One region of the Marinobacter sp. EVN1 genome, then DNA from elsewhere that is predicted to be linked to it. Evidence: predicted binding sites of a transcription regulator. Region 1 holds the regulator's gene; each other region holds the start of a gene.
The links. The regulator LexA, encoded in region 1, represses DNA repair genes until DNA is damaged. The targets are predictions, from matches to a motif close to CTGTNTNNNNANACAG.
Positions count from the first base shown of each region.

Region 2: a site for LexA is predicted at 2,563-2,578, ahead of recN (DNA repair protein RecN). Genes of this name have one in related genera too.
Region 3: a site for LexA is predicted at 2,161-2,176, ahead of recA (recombinase RecA). Genes of this name have one in related genera too.

Region 1 covers NZ_AXCB01000070.1:137,854-142,004, reverse strand. Annotated here, with positions in the region: gene Q674_RS37885 (DUF6586 family protein) at 1-450, shown strand, start outside; gene Q674_RS37880 (hypothetical protein) at 508-768, shown strand; gene Q674_RS37875 (cell division inhibitor SulA) at 776-1,270, opposite strand; gene lexA (transcriptional repressor LexA) at 1,310-1,921, opposite strand; gene Q674_RS37870 (amidoligase family protein) at 2,088-3,089, shown strand; gene Q674_RS37865 (gamma-glutamyl-gamma-aminobutyrate hydrolase family protein) at 3,082-3,819, shown strand; gene Q674_RS37860 (SIMPL domain-containing protein) at 3,831-4,151, shown strand, end outside.
Region 2 covers NZ_AXCB01000045.1:424,346-428,496, reverse strand. Annotated here, with positions in the region: gene dnaK (molecular chaperone DnaK) at 1-1,660, opposite strand, end outside; gene grpE (nucleotide exchange factor GrpE) at 1,754-2,362, opposite strand; gene recN (DNA repair protein RecN) at 2,623-4,151, shown strand, end outside.
Region 3 covers NZ_AXCB01000034.1:57,825-61,975, forward strand. Annotated here, with positions in the region: gene Q674_RS34210 (PilZ domain-containing protein) at 155-532, shown strand; gene Q674_RS34215 (flavodoxin family protein) at 533-994, opposite strand; gene recA (recombinase RecA) at 1,027-2,070, opposite strand; gene Q674_RS34225 (nicotinamide-nucleotide amidohydrolase family protein) at 2,228-2,728, opposite strand; gene Q674_RS34230 (FAD-dependent oxidoreductase) at 2,766-3,866, opposite strand; gene Q674_RS34235 (TIGR04283 family arsenosugar biosynthesis glycosyltransferase) at 3,940-4,151, shown strand, end outside.

The DNA.
Region 1 (4,151 bases):
AAGCTGTTTCTGGCCAAAACGTTACTAGTCCGGGTTGAACAAGACGAAGCGGCGACTGCGCCAGAACGAGAAGCCCAACTGCAAGGTGCCATTGAGTTGTTGCTGCGGGCTCGCGGACTCCTGCTGGTAATGATTGCCCGATGTCACCAGAACAAGGTCGACAGACCGGCCTCCATTGACGAGCTGGAGGCGCTGTTTCCCTATGCGATTGCGGAAGGCGGGATGTTGAAGGAACTGGCTGAAACACCAGGCAGCTGGTGGCAACAGCTGAATCAGTTGGAGGCTGCCGCTGGAGAACCGCCCAAGACACGGAAAACCGTGACGGAAGAAAACATCATTGCGGTTTCGGCGGATCAGGGGCCAGATCGGTCCATTCAGGCTCTGAACAAGATACTGGCTGCCATGACCGTATTGACCAGAGAGATAGACGAGCAACACAGCGAGTGGTAATCCGCCTGCCGGAGCCAATCCATTAACATACGCTGACAGCAGATATAGGTTGAATGAATGTCACCTTCGTTTTTTGAAATTGTACAACTCGCCGACGGCGACTACGCGCTTCGCCGGATTGATGACGACGCAGCTCCACTTGTGCGCATCTCATTCTCTGACGAGGCCAGAGAAATGCTGGAAGACCGGGACATGAACGTCGCCAAGGCGATGATTGCCGCTGGCATCGAGGCCGCTGGCAACATCAGCCACGACATTGACTGGGAAGAGGACGAAGGCGAGTTCGCCGACAATCAGCCCCACTACACCTTGCATTGAGCACCCGTTATCTCTGGCGCAACACCACACCGTGGCTATTACCCTTGGCAGATGCCTTTTGCAAGGTTTCCAGCGCTGCACGGCCCAGCTTGTGAGTCCAGAGCACAACGGCATGGCAGGTGCCTGCGCCCAGCGCTCGCTCAGCCAACTCTTGTGCCGGGAATTCTGCCGTTGACCGCAACACAAGAATCTCACTGGCCACAATGCCGTGCATTTTCTGCCACTTGGCCACCAGGGACTGGGGAGGATCAATCCACGCCAGCCAACGTTTCTCCTGGTTGAGTTGTGTGAGCATTGGCAGCAGCAACTGGAAATTCTCCACCTGCTCCTCCGGAAGAATAATCTCGGTAACATTGCCACCGAAGCCAGACGCTGAACGTCGCTCCGAACCGGACGCTGCTGCCCTGGCCGCCGGTGCCCTTTGGCCAGAGGAAACCGCGCCAGCCGCAACAACAGCTGCCGGCTGAAATGCCATGTTCTGAGTGAAGCTCAACTGTTCCATTACTCACCTACCTGCGCCATGCGCTGCCGAATACGGTATTCAGTGAAGATCGGAGCGGCGGATAACGCCTACGCCGAGACCTTCAATAAACAATTCCTGCTCCGCGAGATCGACTTCAATCGGAGCAAACTCCTCATTCTCTGCAATCAGCCAGACCTTGTTGCCTTCCCTGCGGAAACGCTTGACGGTGACCTCCTCTCCGACACGAGCGACAACAATCTGACCGTTATGGACATCCTGGGTACTGTGCACCGCCAGTAAGTCACCATCCAGAATCCCGATGTCTTTCATGCTCATCCCCCGTACCCGCAAAAGGTAATCTGCTGAAGGAGAGAAGAAGCCCGGCTGCAGCGTGCAGTGATCTTCAATATGTTCCTGCGCCAGAATCGGGCTGCCGGCGGCAACCTGCCCGATGACAGGGAGGCCCAGATCCTCTTCGGCCTCCGGCAAGCGAATGCCCCGGCTGGCCCCCGGGACCATCTCTATGGCGCCCTTCCTTGCCAGAGCCCTCAGATGTTCTTCCGCCGCGTTGGCGGAACGGAATCCCAGCTCTGCGGCAATTTCAGCCCTGGTGGGCGGGTAGCCGGTTTCATCCACGTAACGTCGGATAATGTCCAGCACCTGGGATTGTCTTGCGGTCAGTTTCATCAGTCGGGCTCCGGAATTTCGATCCTGTTTTTTTATACAGTGAACTGACTATATACAGTGTTTTATCCAGTGTAAAGCCCTCTACGTTTCGTTTCCTTCCTGTAACGGGCGACCAACAGCCTGTATGTTATGGTGACGCAAACCAGACACAGGGAAGCCACACACAACCATGACCGCACACGACCGCTGCAAGATGCCGGAACAAACGACAAACCGGGACGGCCAGGAACGAAAAGTCGGGGTTGAGATTGAACTGTCCGGCCTGACCTACGAGGCCCTGGTCCAGCATGCCGCCCGATTGCTTGGGGGCGAGCCGGAGCTGACATCCCGTTATGTCACCCGACTGGATACGGACGCCGGAGCATTCACCATTGAGCTGGACTCTGATCCTATCAAAGACCTGGATCTTGCCGACGAGCGGCTCCCGGAATCCATTCGGGAACTCGGCAACCACGCCATGGACGTCATTGATTTTGCCGCCGAGAAGATTGTGCCGTTAGAGATTGTGGGGCCACCGCTCGCAATGTCGGCTCTGGGCATGATCGAAAATCTGGTAGACGAACTGCGAGACCTGGGTGCTGAAGGCAGCCGGGAGGCCATCTATTTTGCGTTCGGGCTTCAACTTAACCCGGAACTGCCCGATCTTGAACCAGAGACCCTGGTACGTTACCTGCAGGCGTTCGCACTGCTGTATGACTGGCTCAAGTCCCGGCATCAGCTGGATATCAGCCGGAAGTTCACCACCTACATCGAGCCCTGGAGCAGCCGCTACACAGACAAGCTGATGGCGGACGATTACCGTCCTGACCTGGACACACTGATGAGGGACTATCTGCACTACAACCCTACCCGGAACAAGGCATTGGATCTTCTGCCACTGTTCGCTCATCTGAACGAATCGCTGTTGTCCGAATACGTTCAGGACCCCAGGATCAAAAGTCGTCCTACTCTGCACTACCGGCTGCCGGATTGTGATATCGACAATCCCAATTGGCACTTCTCCACAGTCTGGAACGATTGGGTAGTGCTGGAGCAGCTTGCCAACAACCGTCAGGATCTTGATGCCCTGCGGGGCGAATTCCACGACTCCCGGAAGTTCAGCTTCCGCAATCTCACCCGCTCCTGGCGTGAGACCACCGATGAATGGCTGCATCAGCACGGTTATGTCTGACTGGGAAAGCGAAACGGACATCCCCGGCCTCACCATCGGCATCAGTGGCCCGGCCCGGCGAAGTATGGCCCATCGGCTGATCAGCCTGGGCCTGCGCCTGCATGGCGCCAGAACACACTACATCCGCCCGGGCGACCGTACCAACGTCGAACTACTGGACGGGCTGGTACTCTCGGGCGGCACCCACGTGCATCCGGGCCGCTATGGTCAACAACCCCAGGTGACGGCCAGGTATGACCTGAAACGGGATGCTACCGACACCGAGCTTCTCCGCCAGGCGGAGGCGATTAACATTCCGGTGCTGGGTATCTGCCGCGGTGCACAGTTTATCAACGTCTTTCACGGCGGGTCCCTGTGCCAGAACGTTACCCCGTTGCGGGTACATACCCGACATCGACCTTTGTTATTACCCCTCCAAACGGTTCGCCTGGTCCGGGACAGCCGTCTGGGAGGCCTGATGTACAGCCACGTGATTGGCGCCAACCGCATTCACAGCCAGGCCATCAAGCGCCTTGGACAGAATCTCAGAGTGACGGCCGTGGACAACGACCTGTTTGTGCAGGCCATCGAAAACACCGGCCGACAATGGTTGATGGGAGTGCAATGGCACCCCGAATACCTGCTTTACCACACCGGGCACCGTCGCATCTTCAGCCACTTTGTGCACGCTGCCCGGGCCCGGAAACTGGAACGACTGGATAACCGGGAAGGCCAGGAGTTCCACTCATAAGGAGAATGACCATGATCAAACGTCGACTGCCACTTGCGCTCGCCGCCGCCGTCACCGTAATACCCGCGGCAGCCAGTGCCGGAGAAGTGAGCCTGAGTGGCGAAGGTATTGTTCGTTACGAACCAGACAGCGCCAGACTACAGTTCTCGGTCACGGCCGAGCACCCGGATGCCGCAAAGGCCTCTGAACAGGTGTCCGACACCATGGACGAGTGGCGCCAGGCCATTGCGGCCTATCGTAATGAGCTGGACGACTATTCTGATGCCGATCTCAGCGTTTACACTCGCATGCTTCCTGTACGGGAACAAGGCCAGGATCCGAAGCGAGTATCG
Region 2 (4,151 bases), on a different contig from region 1:
CGGCCTCACTCAGGGTCTTGCGCACGGCGTGTACCATGGCATCACCCTGGTTACGGGCCTGGACAAGCTCTTCGAACTTGCGGTCTTCCTCGGCGTTGGCCTCGGCGTCGCGCACCATCTTCTCGATTTCCTCATCGCTCAAGCCAGAAGAGGCCTTGATCACGATGGACTGCTCTTTACCGGTCGCCTTGTCTTTGGCAGACACGTTCAGGATACCGTTGGCATCAATATCGAAGGTTACTTCGATCTGCGGCACGCCGCGCGGTGCCGGCGGAATGTCGGTCAGATCGAAACGACCCAGAGACTTGTTCTGTGCCGCCTGCTTACGCTCACCCTGAACCACGTGAATGGTCACTGCAGTCTGGTTGTCATCCGCTGTAGAGAAGATCTGCGATTTCTTGGTCGGAATCGTGGTGTTCTTCTCGATCAGCGGAGTGGCCACGCCACCCATGGTTTCGATACCCAGGGTCAGCGGGGTTACGTCCAGCAGCAGCACGTCTTTCACGTCGCCAGACAGTACCGCGCCCTGAATCGCAGCACCCATGGCTACGGCCTCGTCCGGGTTCACGTCTTTACGCGGCTCTTTGCCGAAGAACTCTTTTACTTTCTCTTGCACCAGCGGCATACGGGTCTGACCACCGACCAGAATAACCTCGTCGATTTCACTAGCCTTCATGCCCGCATCCTGAAGAGCCACCTTACAGGGCTCCAGACTGCGCTGAACCAGGTCTTCCACCAGCGACTCCAGCTTGGCACGGGTCAGCTTCACGTTCATGTGCTTGGGACCAGACGCATCTGCAGTGATGTACGGCAGGTTTACGTCGGTCTGCTGGCTGCTGGAGAGCTCGATCTTGGCCTTCTCGGCCGCCTCTTTCAGACGCTGCATGGCCAGAGAGTCGCCGCGAAGATCGATGCCGCTGTCTTTCTTGAACTGGTCGGCCAGATATTCAATCACTTTCAGGTCGAAGTCTTCACCGCCCAGGAAAGTGTCACCATTAGTGGCCAGTACTTCGAACTGGTGCTCGCCGTCTACGTCCGCAATTTCGATGATGGACAGGTCGAAGGTACCACCACCCAGATCGTATACAGCAACTGTGCGGTCACCGCCCTTCTTGTCCAGACCATAGGCCAGGGCAGCCGCGGTCGGCTCGTTGATGATCCGCTTCACTTCCAGACCGGCGATCTTGCCGGCATCCTTGGTGGCCTGGCGCTGGGAGTCGTTGAAGTAAGCCGGCACGGTGATAACCGCTTCGGTCACTTTCTCGCCCAGATAGTCTTCAGCCGTCTTCTTCATCTTCTTGAGGACTTCGGCAGAAACCTGCGGCGGGGCCATCTTCTTGCCTTTCACTTCTACCCAGGCATCACCGTTGTCGGCCTTGACAATCTTGTACGGCACCATTTTGATGTCTTTCTGGACCACGTCGTCTTCAAAGCGACGGCCGATCAGGCGCTTGATGGCGTACAGGGTATTGGCCGGGTTGGTTACGGCCTGGCGCTTGGCGGACTGGCCTACCAGCGTTTCGTTGTCGTCGGTGTAGGCAATGATGGACGGGGTGGTGCGATCACCCTCGGCGTTTTCGATTACCTTTACTTTGTCGCCATCCATGACGGCTACACAAGAGTTGGTGGTTCCTAAGTCGATACCAATAATTTTGCTCATCGAATCACTCCAAATCTTTCTGAATGCTGTTCCGGAGAATGCCTACCCCGGCCTTTGCTGTTTAATCGCTATATTGGCGCTCTGCTCGACTTTTCAAGCCTGCTCGTCGATTTTTGGCGCATCTTCTGCCTTGGCCACTACGACCATGGCCGGACGAACCACCCGGCCATTAAGCAGATAACCTTTCTGCACAACCGCAACCACGCTGTTAGGCTCGGCATCCGGCGCCGGCACCATGGACATGGCTTCGTGCTGCTGCGGATCGAACGGCTCACCCACCGGGTTGAGTTGTTCAACGTTGAATTTCTTCAGGCTGTTCATGAACAGCGTCAGGGTCATTTCCACACCTTCGCGAATGGACCCAACCAGCTCGCCTGCGTTTTCGTGACCCTCGGTGCTTTCGACCGCCTTCTCCAGACTGTCGGCCACAGGCAACAGCTCTTTCACAAACTTCTCGAGCGCAAACTTGTGAGCTTTTTCCACATCAATCTCGGCCCGGCGACGGACATTCTGCATCTCCGCCTGTGCCCGCAAGGCCTGCTCCTGGTACTCCTGCAGTTTCTGCTGCAGCACATCCAGCTCGGAGCCCTGCTCCGGTGACTGCTCGGCATCCTGGTTACCTGCAGCCTGCTCTTTCGCCGCAGCTTCTGCTGCCTCGTTGCGTTCTTCTACCTGTTCGTTGCGCTTTTCGTCAGCACTCATGACAACTCCTGATAACGTTTTCACGGCCACGGAGGCCTGCAGAAATAACCACTCCCGCTTGTGCAGAAAGCAGGAAAGAATCGCTTTGCGAACCGATATGGGGCCCGCTTCCCGGGTTTCAACCGTCACCCACGCAATCTTTGATGTTTTCATCATTTCCTGTTTGCAAACCGGAAAAACCCTGTATATATTCACAGCAACTGTATAAACGAACAGTGGCCAGAGTTATTACTTGCTCAAGAACGAGCGGAGGTTGCGGCATGCTCACACAACTCACGGTATCGAACTACGCCATTGCAGAAAGGGTTGAACTCCAGTTCAACCGCGGTATGACAGCCCTGACTGGGGAAACCGGCGCCGGCAAGTCGATTGTGCTTGATGCCCTTGGCCTGGCCATGGGAGGCCGGGCCGATGCCGGCGCTGTTCGCCATGGCGCCAAGCGTGCCGACATTACCGCCAGCTTCGATATATCCCGCATCCCCGAAGCCCGGTTCTGGCTGGACAGCCATGAGCTGGACGACAAGGACGATTGCATCCTGCGCCGGACCATCAGCAAGGACGGCCGCTCCAAGGCATTCATTAATGGCCAGCCCTGCCCGCTGTCACAATTGAAAGAACTGGGCGGCCTGCTGATGGATATCCACAGTCAGCACCAGCATCAATCCCTGCTGCGTAAGGAAACCCACCGAAAGCTGCTGGACGAGTTCGCCGGCGCGGAAAGCCTGGCCGACGAAACCCGATCTGCATGGAAAGCCTGGCACCAGACGCGTCAGAAACTACAGCAACGCCAGCACAATGCTGATGAGGCCGAGGCCCGTTTACAGCTGCTGCGCTATCAGGTGGAAGAGCTGGACAGGTTGGCGCTGGGCGAGGACGAACAGACAACCCTGGAAGCCGAACAGGCACAGCTCAGCCAGGCCGACGCCGTACTTCACAGCAGCCACCAGGCCGCCCTACTATGCACTGAAGATGAGGTTTCAGCCGCAGATCTGGTGCGCCAGGCACTGCACCAACTGGAGCAACTGCCGGTTGATGTGCCGGCACTGACCGACACCATCCAGATGCTGAACGAAGCACAGATTCAGATTTCAGAAGCCGGCGACAACCTGCGCCGCTTCGTAGACGACTACGAAGCCGACCCGGTCCGACTGAACGAAGTGGAAGAACGGCTCAGCGCCATTTATCAGATGGCGCGCAAACACCGGATCACCCCGGAGGAGTTACCGGAATTGCATCAACGCCTGAGCCAGGAGCTGGCCGAACTGGATGGCGGCGAAGGCAGCCTGGAACAGCTTCAGGCCGAGCTGGAAAACCAGCGGGCAAGGTTCGACGCCCTGGCCACCAAGCTGACAGAAACACGCCATAATGCCGCCATGGAGCTCGACCAGCGAATCGCCCGGGAGTTGGCACAATTGGGCATGCCATCGGTGCAGTTTGTCAGCCACCTGAGCCGGAACAGTGATGACGAGCCCGCGCCTCACGGCATGGAAGAGGTGGAATTCCTGGTGAGTGCCAACCCGGGCCAACCCGCCCGATCGTTGGCCAAGGTGGCTTCCGGCGGTGAACTTTCCCGCATAAGCCTGGCCATTCAGGTGGTTGTGGCACAAACCTCCACCACACCAACTTTGGTGTTCGACGAAGTGGATGTTGGCATCGGTGGCGGTACCGCTGAGGTCGTCGGCCGCCTGCTGAGATCACTGGGCGAGAACGGCCAGGTACTGTGCGTCACGCATCTGCCGCAGGTCGCGGCCCAATGCCACCAGCATTTGTTCGTCAGCAAGTTTACGGA
Region 3 (4,151 bases), on a different contig from region 1:
CGGTTTTATCGAAAGGGGCCAGAGCCGACAGCAAGTGCCAACTTGGTCACAAATCCGGCCGTGGTCATTTTTCATGCAAGCCGTCGATTACTACACTTCATCTCCCGGACGGAATCCGGCCACAACAAGTACAAGACACGTGATGACTGAAAACATGACGAATAATTCCGCAGATCGCCGTATCAAGGATCGTTTTCCGGCGTCCTGCCTGAGGGTTCAACTGCGTGAGCGCGGTTTCTTCGGCCGTGGCAAACAGCCTGTGGCAGTTACCTGCCTGGACATGAACCGCTATGGTATGGCGGTTCTCTGCCCCCGGCCAGTGGATGTAGGTGTGCGACTGTTTCTTGATATCGAGGGCAAGTACATCAGTGAATCCCGGGTCGGCGCCCGGGTTATCGCCTGCCAGCCCTACCAGGCGGGATATCGGGTCAGCCTGCAGTTTGCCTATTGCCTGGATAAAAATGCCTACTCACGAACGATGGACAACGCACTGTCCCGTATTGAAGGCTTCTACAACCGCTACGCCAGTTGATCAGATCAGGCCGGCGTCAAGGCTGGCCGCCACTGTCATACCCAACTCGTAACACTGCTCTTCAAACTCGGGCCGGAATTCACCCCGGCATACCAGTGCATCCTGCACCAGCTTCCAGCGCAGCCCTGTGGTTATGGCCTCAATAGCTCGGCGGGTTCCGGTACCATCATGGCCGGCACGGATATAAAAGGCAAAAGGCAGGCCCTGGGTTTTCTCCAGGCAGGGATAGTAGCTGCGGTCGAAAAAGTCTTTCAGGGCGCCAGACATGTAGCCGAGGTTTTCCGTGGTGCCCAGGATAATGGCGTCGCATGCGAGGATGTCTTCGGGGCCAGCTTCGAGAGGCGCCTTTACCACCACATCTACCGCTTCGATGTCCGGATTACGGGCGCCATTTTCGATGGCGCTCCGTAATCCCAGGGTATTCGGAGACGGGGCATTGGCCACAATCAGCAGTCGCTTCATGTCACGCCTCCTTATCTTTCTCTTTTTAGAATTTACAGCAGTTCGCCATTGGCTTCAGCAGGAGCCTCCGCCGTTTCTTTCTTGACCGGCTTGGGCATCAGCTTGTCACGCACCTTGGCCTCGATTTCATTGGCGATATCCAGGTTCTCTTCCAGGAACTTACAAGCGTTTGCTTTGCCCTGGCCGATCTTGTCGCCGTTATAGGCGTACCAGGCACCGGACTTGTCCACAAAGCCTTCTTTCACGCCCATGTCGAGCACTTCCGCCATGTGGTAGATGCCCTTACCGTACATGATCTGGAATTCTGCCTGCCGGAACGGCGGCGATACCTTGTTCTTGACGACTTTTACGCGGGTTTCGTTGCCCACCACTTCGTCGCCGTCTTTCACCGAACCGATACGGCGAATATCAAGGCGCACAGAGGAGTAGAATTTCAGGGCGTTACCACCGGTGGTAGTCTCGGGGCTACCGAACATAACGCCAATCTTCATACGGATCTGGTTGATGAACACCATCAGGCAATTGGCGTGCTTCACATTACCGGTAAGCTTGCGCAGTGCCTGTGACATCAGGCGAGCCTGAAGACCCACGTGGCTGTCGCCCATTTCGCCTTCAATTTCCGCTTTCGGGGTCAGCGCCGCAACCGAATCGACAATGATCACGTCCACCGCGTTCGAGCGCACGAGCATGTCGGCGATTTCCAGCGCCTGCTCACCGGTATCCGGCTGGGAAACCAGCAGCTCATCAACGTTAACACCCAGCTTTTCCGCATAAACCGGGTCCAGAGCGTGCTCGGCATCCACAAAGGCACAGGTTTTACCCTGTTTTTGCGCTTCCGCGATAACCTGCAAAGTCAGCGTGGTTTTACCGGAGCTCTCCGGGCCGTAAATCTCAACGATCCGACCGTAAGGAAGACCACCAATACCCAGAGCAACATCCAGCCCAAGAGAGCCGGTGGATACGGCAGGAATCGCCTCACGGGGCTGGTCGCCCATCTTCATTACGGCACCTTTACCGAACTGGCGTTCGATCTGGCTCAACGCTGCGCCGAGTGCTTTCTTGCGGTTATCTTCCATTCTTGCAAACCCTCGTTACCAGGGCCGCTCAACCTTGTCGGCCAATGCGGCAGAATCCGGAGAAAACCTGAATAGCCATCCAGTGTTTTCCTGTATATTTGAACAGTATTAAAACATATGGCCAGAAGGAGACCAACCCCCGGAAAGGTGAAAATCCTCACAGGGTTTCGACAAATCCGGTAACTCCTTCTAATACATACAAAACCGACTGCCGGCGCACCTGATCCCGATCGCCATCGAAATGCGCTACCCGGGCTTCGATGTTGCCAGCCCGGCTGCCCCAGGCAAACCAGACCGTACCAACCGGCTTGTCTGCACTACCCCCACCCGGCCCGGCAACACCGCTGATAGCGACGGCAATATCCACGCCTGTGGCACGTATGGCACCTGTCACCATCTGTCGCACCACCGGTTCACTGACCGCCCCGCACTGCTCCAGAGTATCAGCCTGTACGCCAAGGATGGCCTGCTTGGCGGCGTTACTGTAGGTCACCAGACCCGCCATAATATAGGCGGACGACCCCGCCCGGTCAGTCAGCACCTTGGCCACCCAGCCACCGGTGCAGCTTTCAGCGGTGGCGATGGTCATCCCCTTACGCTCAAGCGCCACCGCCAGCGCGTCACCAGCCTTGGCCAATTGTCCGTCGGTCACATTCATATTGTTCTCCCGTTTCCTATAATGCCCGTCGCCAGTCTCAGGCTCCGGGAAAACTGTCAACAAATCCGCGATCAATGCGGTCTTTCCACTTCCAGACCCAGGCCCCCGAAAACGTCAAAGGGCCATAACTACCAATCGCCGTGCAGTCTCCCGCCGCCAACAGGTACAACGAAAACCTTCGCGGATAGAAACGCGCCAACGGTTTACCCGATATCGCAGCAGCAAGATTACGGGCCAGTATCGGCCCGGCACGAACCGCGTGTACCCCGGAACGGTCCAGCCGTTGGTCAACCCGGCTACAGGCATCTCCGGCCACAAACACATTGTGGTGAGACGTACTGCGATGGCTGGCGTCTACCCTGACAAAACCGGCTTCGTCTACGGCCAGGCCGCTGGCTCCCAGAAAGGGCAGAGCCCTGCCACCGGTAGATACCAGAACCGCATCGGCCCGCATTCGTCGCCCGCCGGCCAACCGAACCCCGTCAACCACCGGCTCTCCATACTCCTCAACAATCTCGACACCGCAGCGCATCAGCGCCCGCCGCACCAGGCGGCGAAAGCGGGGACGAAAGCCCGGTACCACACCATTGCTGCCGGCCACCAGAACAACGCCCGTCTGGTCGCAGTCTGCCGACCGCCGGGCCAGGGCCATGGCGATCTCCGCACCTCCAGCGCCCCCACCAAGAACAACAATGCGTGGGCGCGCCCTGGCGTTCAGGGATCGCTCGGTTGCCGGCCAGTTTTCAGCAAAGCGTTCAATGGGCTTAACACCCAGGATCACACTGTCCGATTCGTTCAGCCCGGCACTGTCACTGGCCGAGCCAACATCGACCGAGAGCAAATCGTAGGGCAGCCGTTCACCACTTGCCAACACAACCTCCTGCTCGGCCGCCCGCAGTTCAACCGCCCGATCGAGCACCAGCCTGCCGCCAGCGGCGGTCACCGTGGGCTCGACCAGGACACGGCACTGATCGAAGCGATAGTGCCTGGCCAACCAGCCCGGAATCATCCCGGAGTAGTACTGCCACCGGGACGGTGACACCACCACCAGCTCAGTCTCCGGCAACGGATCGCGCGCGAACTGACGCAACGCCACCATGTGAGCGTGGCCGGCACCCAGCAAAACCAGTCGCTTCATATTCTCATCTCTCGCCTGCCATGCTCACCATCCCGAGCTCTGATATGCTCCTCTCAGGAGGTCACCAAAATCCATGTTGCGACACCCAATACGCGAAGAAGATCCCCGGCTCGCAATCATCGTCCCCGTTCTCAACGAGATTGACGGTATCGAACCACTGCTGAGCCACCTGGAAATCTGGCGTCAGCGGGGCGCCGAAATCATTGTGGTGGATGGCGGCAGCGACGACAAATCGGACAGTCTCATTGAAGCAAGGGGGTTTCCCCTGATTCGCTCTGCCCGCGG